Regions from separate parts of the Variovorax sucrosi genome, predicted to be linked through region 2. Evidence: predicted binding sites of a transcription regulator. Region 2 holds the regulator's gene; each other region holds the start of a gene.

Region 1 (3,254 bases), on a different contig from region 2:
TCTTGCGCAGGCGGTGGATGTAGACCTCGATGGCGTTGATGCTGACCTCTTCGCCCCATTCGCACAGCCGCTCGACCAGTTGGTCCTTGCTGACCAGCCGGCCGGCGCGCTGCAGCAGCACCTCGAGCAGGCCGAGCTCGCGCGCCGACAGCTCGATCATCTTGCCGTCGATGGTGGCCACGCGGCCGGCTTGGTCGTACACCAGCGGGCCGTGCTTGATCGCGTTGCTGGTACCGCCCATGCCGCGGCGCGTGAGCGCACGCACCCGGGCTTCGAGTTCCTGCAGCGAGAAGGGCTTGGCCATGTAGTCGTCGGCCCCGTGGTCCAGCCCCTTGACGCGTTCTTCCACACTGTCGGCCGCGGTGAGCACCAGCACCGGCAGTTGCGAGCCGCGAGCGCGCAGGCGCTTGAGAATCTCGAGGCCGTGCATGTTGGGCAGGCCGAGATCGAGGATCAGCAGGTCGAACTCGCTGTTGGTCATCAGCGCGGCGTCGGCCTGCGTGCCGGTGGCGACGCGGTCCACCGCCGCGCCCGAGGTTCGCAGGCTGCGCAGCAGGGCGTCGGCCAGCACCTGGTCATCTTCTGCAATCAGGATCCGCATGAGCCACCTCCGGCTTGTGGGGCGCGTGTCGCGCTTTGCTTGTCTCCGCGGCGGATTCTAGGGGGCGGACCATCGCTGGCGCTTGTTCTGGCGCAGCTTCGCGTTGGTCAGCCGGCGTAGGCTTCGAGGCCGAGGGTCACCACGGTGGCGATCTCGTCCCCCACGCTGGCGCGGAACTCGCCTTCGGCCTGCGCCACCGCCTTGCGAAAAGCCTCCAGCCACGCGAGTCCGTCGGCGGTGAAGCGCACCCGCCGCGCCCGGGCGTCCAACGGGTCGGCTTCGCGGATCACGAGGCCCCAGGCTTCGCACTGGTCGACCAGCGTGCCCATGGCCTGCTTGGTCATGCCGGCGCGCTCGGCCAGCTCGGTCAGCCGGGAGCCGCCACGCGCGAGGTGCCGTGTGATGTGGATGTGCGCCGCACTCACCTGCGCCCGCGCCGCCAGGTTCGACAGCGCCAGCGGCACGTCGGCATCGTGCGCCATCAGCGCGAGCACGCGCTCGTCGAAGCGCCGCATCGCATGGCCGAGCAGGCGGCCCAGGTGGGTCTGGCGCCAGGCGTCCGGGTCGGTGGGGAACAGGGGCTCGGCCATGGCGCCAAATGGTAAAGCAAACTGACCATAAAACGGGTTTACTTCGAAGTATCGATCGCTACACTACTGTTCAAGCATCCAGGCCTGTGGTTAAAAGCAGCGGGATGTTCCATACACAACCTGTTGATATTCAAGGAGTTTTCTCATGGACGCACTCGTCAAGGGCAGCAGCATTTCGGTCCCGAACAGCGAAAAGGCCAAGGCCCTGCAGGCCGCGCTCGCGCAAATCGAAAAGCAGTTCGGCAAGGGCACGATCATGCGGCTGGGCGAGGGCGAGGCGCTGGAAGACGTGCAGGTCGTGTCGACCGGCTCGCTGGGCCTGGACATCGCGCTGGGCGTCGGCGGCCTGCCGCGCGGCCGGGTCATCGAGATCTACGGCCCGGAATCGTCCGGCAAGACCACGCTCACGCTGCAGGTCATCGCCGAGATGCAGAAGCAGGCCGGCACCTGCGCCTTCGTCGACGCCGAACACGCGCTCGACGTGCAGTACGCCCAGAAGCTCGGCGTCAACCTGTCCGACCTGCTGATCAGCCAGCCGGACACCGGCGAGCAGGCGCTTGAAATCGTCGATTCGCTGGTGCGCTCGGGCGCCGTCGACCTGATCGTCATCGACTCGGTCGCCGCGCTCACGCCCAAGGCCGAAATCGAAGGCGAAATGGGCGACTCGCTGCCCGGCCTGCAGGCCCGCCTGATGAGCCAGGCGCTGCGCAAGCTGACCGCCACGATCAAGAAGACCAACTGCATGGTCATCTTCATCAACCAGATCCGCATGAAGATCGGCGTGATGTTCGGCTCGCCCGAAACCACCACCGGCGGCAATGCGCTGAAGTTCTACGCCTCGGTGCGGCTGGACATCCGCCGCATCGGCACCATCAAGAAGGGTGACGAGGCGATCGGCAACGAGACCAAGGTGAAGGTCGTGAAGAACAAGGTGTCGCCCCCGTTCAAGACGGCCGAGTTCGACATCCTGTTCGGCGAGGGCATCAGCCGCGAGGGCGAGATCATCGACATGGGCGTGACCGCCAAGATCCTCGACAAGTCGGGTGCCTGGTACGCCTACAACGGCGAGAAGGTCGGCCAGGGCCGTGACAACGCACGCGAATTCCTGCGCGAGAACCCGGCGCTGTCGCGCGAGATCGAGAACAAGGTGCGCGAATCGCTGGGCATCCCGCTGCTGGCGGCCGAAGCCGGCTCGGAAGAAGCCAAGGCCGAAGTCGAGGCCAAGGCCAAGGCAGATGCCAAGGCCGCCAAGGCGGCAGCCAAGGAATAAGTGGGCTTTGCCGCGCCGTCGCTCAAGGGCCGCGCCCTGCGCCTGCTGAGCCAGCGCGAGCATTCGCGCGCTGAACTCGAGCGCAAGCTGGCAAAGTACGAGGAAGAGCCCGGCACGCTGGCCCAGGCGCTCGACGAACTGGCCGCGAAGGACTTCATCAGCGAGGCGCGCGTGGTGCAGTCGGTCGTGCACCAGCGCGCGCCGCGCATGGGCACCGCGCGCGTGCGGCAGGAACTGCAGCACAAGGGCATCGCGCCCGCGGCCATCGCGGAGGCCGTCGCTGGCCTGCGCGACACCGAGTTGGCGCGCGCCAGGGAGGTCTGGGCCCGCCGCTTCGAGGCTGCCCCGGCCATCGACGCGAAGGAGCGCGCACGACAGGCCCGCTTCCTGATGGCGCGCGGTTTCAGTGGCGAGATCGTCAGCAAGGTGCTGAATCCGAGCCGCCGCGACGCGTAGCGGCGGCGCGGCACTTCGGCGCCGACACTGCGGGTCCGGAACTTGCATCTTTGCGATGCAATGACCAAAAATTTTCTTCGTGGCTGTATATTTGTAATCAAATTTACTTTTTCGCCCACGAAGCGTGCACGCACCGCGGCATGACCCCGATTTTCTCGACACCAGGCACCACGGTGGCGCAACGCATTGCGCAGGAATTGCCGCGCCTGACGCGTTCGCATCGGCAGGTGGCCGACTACGTGCTCACGCATCCGCTGCAGGTCGCCACGCTGCCCATCGATGAGCTGGCGGTAGCGGCGGGCGTGTCGGTGGCGACGGCCAACCGCTTCGCGCGGGC
Region 2 (3,254 bases):
CGCCATCCCGGGGCGGCCGCGGTTCAGCGACGCGAGCAGCGCGTCCGGCTCGACCAGTTCGGCCCGCGAGGTGTTGACGAACAGCGCCGTCGGCTTCATTCGCGAGAGGTCCTCCAGGGTGACGATGCCACGCGTGCTGTCGTTCATCCGCAGGTGCACGCTCAGCACGTCGGCCGCGCTGAAGAATGCCTCGCGACTGGGCGCCACCTGGAAACCATCCGAACGCGCGAGGTCGCGGCTCTGCTCGCGGCCCCAGATCACCACCTGCATCCCGAAGGCCTGGCCGTAGCGCGCGACCAGCTGCCCGATACGGCCGTAGCCCCAGATGCAGAGCGTCTTGCCCTTGAGCACCGAGCCCAGGCCGAAATTCGGCGGCATCGATGCCGACTTGAGGCCGGATTGTTGCCAGGCGCCGTGTTTGAGGTTGCTGATGTACTGCGGCAGACGGCGCATCGCCGCCATGATCAGCGCCCAGGTCAGCTCGGCCGGTGCGAGCGGCGAGCCGCTGCCTTCGGCCACTGCCACGCCTTGCTCGGTGCAGGCGGTGACGTCGATGTGATTGCCGACCCGGCCGGTCTGGGAGATCAGCTTGAGCTTGGGCAGCTTCTCGACCAGCTGGCGGGAAATCTGGGTGCGCTCGCGGATCAGAACGATCACGTCGGCGTCTTTCAAGCGCACCGACAGCTGGCCGATGCCCTTGACGGTATTGGTGTAGACCTTCGCCGCGTAGGCATCGAGTTTGGCGGCGCACTGCAGTTTGCGTACCGCGTCCTGGTAGTCGTCGAGGATCACAATGTTCATGGCGTGCCATTGTGCCTCGCGTCACAGCGAGCTCGTACTCCGGGGTGGTGCGAACCCGTGCAGCGACGACCGAAGCCACGAATGCACGTCGGCGTCGGGCGGCCGCACGCGAGCGACGAGCGGGTCGGGCGCGCTCTGCACCCGGCAGTGCGTACTGCGTACCGTCAGTGCAGCGGACGCGTACCGCGAACGGTGTCGGCCGCTTCGAGCGCTGCCAGACGGTCGAGCTCAGCGCAGACATCGGCCATGCGACCGGAGATCACGACACGACCCGCCCGGCGGCCCGGTTGGTGCGCATCTACCGTGCGGACCACGCGCAGCGCGCGCGTGACAGCCGAATTTTGCGCGAGCCCCTCCAGCGGCGTCACGGCACGCTGCCCGCACGCAGGCCGCACGGCCACATAGCGCAGGTCGGCTTGAAGGTCGAGCCCGGTGCGGCTGCGCCGGGTGCGGCGCTCGGGGAGCCAGCGGCTGGCCAGCGATTGCAGCGGGGTGAGCAGATCGACGAAAGTGAGCAAAGCGATTCCCATGCGAACTCCAGAGTCAGAGGTTGAACACAGGCAGGATTGCTTGTTGGGGCTGCGTCAGGGTGATGGCCTCAATGCCATACGCCCGCCACCTGTCGAAGCCCGTGCGATGCACTACATCAGCATGGTGTTGCGGATCAGCCCGACGGCCAGGCCTTCGATCTCGAAGGGCTCGCCCGGTTGAACCACGATGGTCGGATAGTCGGGGTTTTCGGCATGCAGCTCGATCACTTGCTTGTGGCGCTTGAGGCGCTTGACGGTGACCTCGTCACCCAGGCGTGCCACCACGATCTGGCCGTTGCGCGCTTCCTTGGTGGCTTGGACGGCGAGCAAGTCGCCGTCCATGATGCCGGCGTCGCGCATCGACATGCCACGCACCTTGAGCAGGTAGTCCGGCTGGTGCTGAAACAAGGTGTTTTCGACGTAGTAGGTCTGGTCGACGTGCTCTTGCGCCAGGATCGGCGAACCCGCGGCCACACGGCCGATGAGTGGCAGCGCCAGCTGTGCCATGCCCGGCAGCGACAACGAGAACTGGTTGTCGCGCGATTCGTTGAGCGAGCGCAGGGCATCGCCCTTGAGGCGGATGCCGCGGGAGGTGCCGCTGAGCAGTTCGATCGCGCCCTTGCGAGCCAGCGCCTGCAGATGTTCTTCAGCGGCGTTCGCCGACTTGAAACCCAGTTCGGCCGCGATCTCGGCACGCGTCGGCGGCGCACCGGTCTGCGCAATGGTGCTGCGGATCAAGTCCAGAATTTGCTGCTGACGGGCGGTAAGCTTGACTGCGAACTGCATGTGAAACTCCTTGGCACTGGTTGCATATCCAGTAGCTGTATTTTTAAACAGTTTTACGGCTTTGGCAAGACATGGCGAACAAAAGTTTGGAGACAGGACGTCGCGTGCTGGTGCTCGGCACCGGTGGGACGATCGCCGGGCGCGCGCTTTCCGAGGCCGACAACATCGGCTACATCGCCGGCGAGGTCGGGGTGGATGTGCTGCTGCAGGGGCTTGGGCTGCCGGCCGGTCTGCGGATCACGGCCGAGCAGGTGGCGCAACTCGACAGCAAGGACATGGCCTTCGAGGTCTGGCAGCAGCTGGCCGTCCGTTGCGCCGAGGCCCTGATGTCCGAGGACATCGACGGCATCGTGATCACGCATGGCACCGACACACTGGAAGAGACCGCGTTCTTCCTCGATTCGGTGTTGGCACCCGTCAAGCCGGTGGTGCTCACCTGCGCCATGCGGCCCGCGAGTGCGCTGTCGCCCGACGGTCCGCAGAATCTGCGCGATGCGATCAGCCTGGCCGGTGAGCCTCGTGCTCGAGGGGTCATCGTGGTGTGTGCCGGCACCGTGCACCGTGCGGCCGATGTGCAGAAAATCCACACCTACCGAACCGATGCCTTTGATTCCGGGGACGCCGGCCCGCTGGGTTACATGGAGGAGGGCGCCCTGCGTTTGCTGCGCCCGTGGCCCGAGGCGGGGGATGCCGCGACGAGCCGGCTCGCGCAGGTTGCGGCGACGCCGGCCTTTCTTTGGCCACGCGTCGAGATCCTGACGAGCCATGCCGGCGCGCAGGGCCTGCTCGTCGACGCGCTGGTGCAGGCGCGGCACGATGGCGCCGCCCATGCGGTCGACGGTCTCGTGCTGGCGGCCACGGGCAACGGTAGCTTGCACCATGCGGTCGAAGCGGCCGCCTTGCGCGCGCAGGCCGCAGGCATCGCGGTACTTCGCGCGACCCGGTGTGCCCAGGGGCGGATCTTGCGCCCCGCCGCGCCCGAGCCGGCGCTTCGCGATGCCGGATCGCTGTCACCGGTGAAGGCGCGCATCGTGCTCATGCTGGAACTGCTGGCGGCGCGCGCGCGCTGAGGCGCATGTTCGGCGCGCTGCAGTCGCACCCCTGGGCCTACCCGGCGCTGGAGGCGCTGCATGTGAT
Region 3 (3,254 bases), on a different contig from region 2:
CGACTCCTTGTCGCGACCCATCTTGGCGCTGCCGCCGGCGGAGTCGCCCTCGACCAGGAAGACCTCGTTGTGGCTGATGTCCTTGCTCTCGCAGTCGGTCAGCTTACCGGGCAGCACGGCCACACCGGAGCCCTTGCGCTTCTCGACCTTCTGGCCGGCCTTCTGGCGCGTCTGCGCCGCCTTGATGGCGAGCTCGGCCAGCTTCTTGCCATAGTCGACGTGCTGGTTGAGCCACAGCTCGAGCGCCGGGCGCACGAAGCTCGACACCAGCCGCACCGCATCGCGCGAGTTCAGGCGCTCCTTGATCTGGCCCTGGAACTGCGGGTCGAGCACCTTGGCGCTCAGCACGTAGCTGGCGCGTGCGAACACGTCTTCGGGCAGCAGCTTCACGCCCTTGGGCAATAGCGAATGGAACTCGATGAAGCTCTTGACCGCCGTGAACAGGCCGTCGCGCAGGCCGCTTTCGTGCGTGCCGCCGGCGCTGGTCGGGATCAGGTTCACGTAGCTCTCGCGCACCGGCTGGCCATCTTCCGTGAAGGCCACGCACCAGTCGGCGCCCTCGCCTTCGGCGAAGTTGTCGGCGTTCTTGTCGGCATGGCCGCTGCCTTCGAACAGCGGGATCACCGGGTCGCCGTTGAGCGTCTGCATCAGGTAGTCGCTCAGGCCGCCCTTGTAGAGCCACTGCTGCGTTTCCTTGGTCTTTTCGACCGTCAGCGTGACGCTCACGCCGGGCATCAGCACGGCCTTGCTGCGCAGCAGATGCGTCAGTTCGTGCATCGGCAGCGTCGCGACCTCGAAGTACTTGGCGTCAGGCCAGGCGCGCACCGTGGTGCCCTGGCGGCGTTCGCCGGCTTCGAGCTTGCGGATTTCGAGCGCCTCGATCACGTCGCCGGCGCTGAAGACCAGCTTGGCCACCGAGCCTTCACGGTGCGAGGTGACTTCGAGCCGTTTCGACAGCGCATTGGTCACCGACACGCCCACGCCGTGCAGCCCCCCCGAGAAGCTGTAGGCGCCGCCCGAGCCCTTGTCGAACTTGCCGCCCGCGTGCAGGCGGGTGAACACCAGCTCGACCACCGGGGCCTTTTCTTCGGGGTGCAGGCCGAACGGAATGCCGCGGCCGTCGTCTTCGATGCTGACCGAGTGGTCGGCGTGCAGCGTGACCTTGATCTTCTTGCCGTAGCCGGCCAGCGCCTCGTCGGCAGCGTTGTCGAGCACTTCCTGGATGATGTGCAGGGGGTTGTCGGTCCGGGTGTACATGCCCGGGCGCTGCTTGACCGGCTCGAGGCCCTTGAGGACGCGGATCGAGCCTTCGGAATATTCGGGGGGAGTCTTGGGGGAAGTCGCCATGGGGGCGGATTGTAGTGAGCAACGCGTCGGGGAACTGGATGCTCATACAGTACCCCGCCGATCGATGCACGGGCGGCATCGGAATGCGGACGAAATATCAAGAATGCCAGTCGCCCGGGTAACGGCAGCGGCCGGGCCGATTGGCTACAGTCGCCGGATGTCTCCGTCCACCCCCGCCCAACCCTTGTCGCTCAAGCAGGTCCTGATCTGCGGCGCCATGATCGTCACGCTCTCGATGGGCGTGCGCCATGGCTTCGGGCTCTGGCTGCAGCCGATCACGCAGGACCAGGGCTGGACGCGGCAGACCTTCTCATTGGCCATCGCCATCCAGAACCTTTCCTGGGGCGTCATGGGCGTCTTCGCGGGCATGCTGGCCGACAGGCTGGGCGCCTTTCGCGTGCTGCTGATCGGCGCGGTCTTCTATGCGCTGGGACTGGCCGGCATGGCGCTGTCGCCGACGCCGCTCGTCTTCGCCCTGACGGCCGGTGTGCTGATCGGCGCGGCCCAGGCGGGCACGACCTATGCCGTGATCTACGGCGTGATCGGTCGGCAGATCCCGGCGGAGCGACGCTCCTGGGCGATGGGGGTGGCGGCGGCGGCCGGCTCCTTCGGCCAATTCCTGATGGTGCCGATCGAGGGCCAGCTGATCGCCCGTCTGGGCTGGCACACCGCCCTGCTGGTGCTGGCCGCCGTGGTCCTGCTGATCGTGCCGCTGGCCTTCGGGCTGCGCGAGCCGATGCGGGTGGCCGTGCCCGGCGCCAGGCGCGAGCAGACCATCGTCCAGGCGGTGGCCGAGGCCTTCAAGTACCCCAGCTTCGGCCTGCTGATGGCGGGCTACTTCGTCTGCGGCTTCCAGGTGGTGTTCATCGGCGTTCACATGCCCAGCTACCTGAAGGACAAGGGCCTGTCGCCCGAGGTGGCCAGCTACGCGCTGGCGCTGATCGGCCTGTTCAACGTGTTCGGCACCTACGCCGTTGGCACACTCGGGCAGACGCTGTCCAAGCGGAAGATCCTGGCGTCCATCTACTTCGGGCGCGCCATCGCCATCTCGCTGTTCCTGATCGTGCCGCTGTCGCCACTGTCGGTGTACGTCTTCGCAGCGGTGATCGGCTTCCTCTGGCTGTCGACCGTGCCGGCGACCAACGCGCTGATCGCGCAGATCTTCGGCGTGGCCCACCTGTCGATGCTCAGCGGCTTCGTGTTCCTGGGCCACCAGGTGGGCTCTTTCCTCGGCGTGTGGCTGGGCGGCTACCTGTACGACCGGACCGGCAGCTACGACATCGTCTGGTACCTCGCCATCGCGCTGGGCGTGATGGCGGCGGTGGTCAACCTGCCGGTGAAGGAAGGGGCGATCGCCCGACCGGCACCGCAACCTGCCTGAACGCATGAACGCGCCCGCACGCCATCGCTGGATGCAGGTCGCCGCGCTGATCGCGGGCTTGGCGGCGCTCGCCGGTGTGTTCATGCTCTACACCCAACCGGCCTTCATGGTGACGCTGATCGACCAGGTCTGGAGCTGCTTCTGAGCACCGAAGCGCACACCGCCCTGCAGGCGCCCTCGCCCTGGATCGTTCGCTGGTCGCACCTGGTGCCGCCCGCCGGCGCAGTGCTCGACGTGGCCTGCGGCAGCGGACGGCACATGCGCTGGTTCGCCGACCGCGGCCATCCGACCACCGGCGTCGACCGCTCGGAAGAAGCCGTGCGGGTGGCGTCCCGCCACGGGCGGGTGCTGCAGGCCGACATCGAAAACGGGCCCTGGCCCTTCGAAGGGCGGCAGTTCGCGTCCGTCGTGGTCACGAACTATCTCTGGCGCCCCCGGCTACCGGACATCGTGGCGGCGGTGGCGCCAACTGGCGTGCTGCTGTACGAGACCTTCGCCGCCGGCAACGAAAGTGTGGGCAAGCCCT

What was found. The regulator LexA, encoded in region 2, represses DNA repair genes until DNA is damaged. The targets are predictions, from matches to a motif close to ACTGTATNNNNATACAGT.
Region 1: the regulator LexA is predicted to act here: its motif matches at 1,257-1,274, upstream of recA (recombinase RecA).
Region 3: the regulator LexA is predicted to act here: its motif matches at 1,381-1,398, upstream of ACSFBE_RS18840 (DNA topoisomerase IV subunit B).

The regions. Positions count from the first base shown of each region.
Region 1 covers NZ_JBPJZU010000005.1:79,250-82,503, forward strand. Annotated here, with positions in the region: gene ACSFBE_RS11200 (response regulator) at 1-601, opposite strand, end outside; gene ACSFBE_RS11205 (MarR family winged helix-turn-helix transcriptional regulator) at 709-1,191, opposite strand; gene recA (recombinase RecA) at 1,337-2,461, shown strand; gene recX (recombination regulator RecX) at 2,462-2,917, shown strand; gene ACSFBE_RS11220 (MurR/RpiR family transcriptional regulator) at 3,058-3,254, shown strand, end outside.
Region 2 covers NZ_JBPJZU010000008.1:31,240-34,493, reverse strand. Annotated here, with positions in the region: gene ACSFBE_RS16435 (D-2-hydroxyacid dehydrogenase family protein) at 1-801, opposite strand, end outside; gene ACSFBE_RS16430 (hypothetical protein) at 966-1,331, opposite strand; gene lexA (transcriptional repressor LexA) at 1,443-2,117, opposite strand; gene ACSFBE_RS16420 (asparaginase) at 2,189-3,187, shown strand; gene ACSFBE_RS16415 (hypothetical protein) at 3,193-3,254, shown strand, end outside.
Region 3 covers NZ_JBPJZU010000009.1:232,507-235,760, reverse strand. Annotated here, with positions in the region: gene ACSFBE_RS18840 (DNA topoisomerase IV subunit B) at 1-1,347, opposite strand, end outside; gene ACSFBE_RS18835 (MFS transporter) at 1,505-2,728, shown strand; gene ACSFBE_RS18830 (hypothetical protein) at 2,733-2,873, shown strand; gene ACSFBE_RS18825 (class I SAM-dependent methyltransferase) at 2,936-3,254, shown strand, end outside.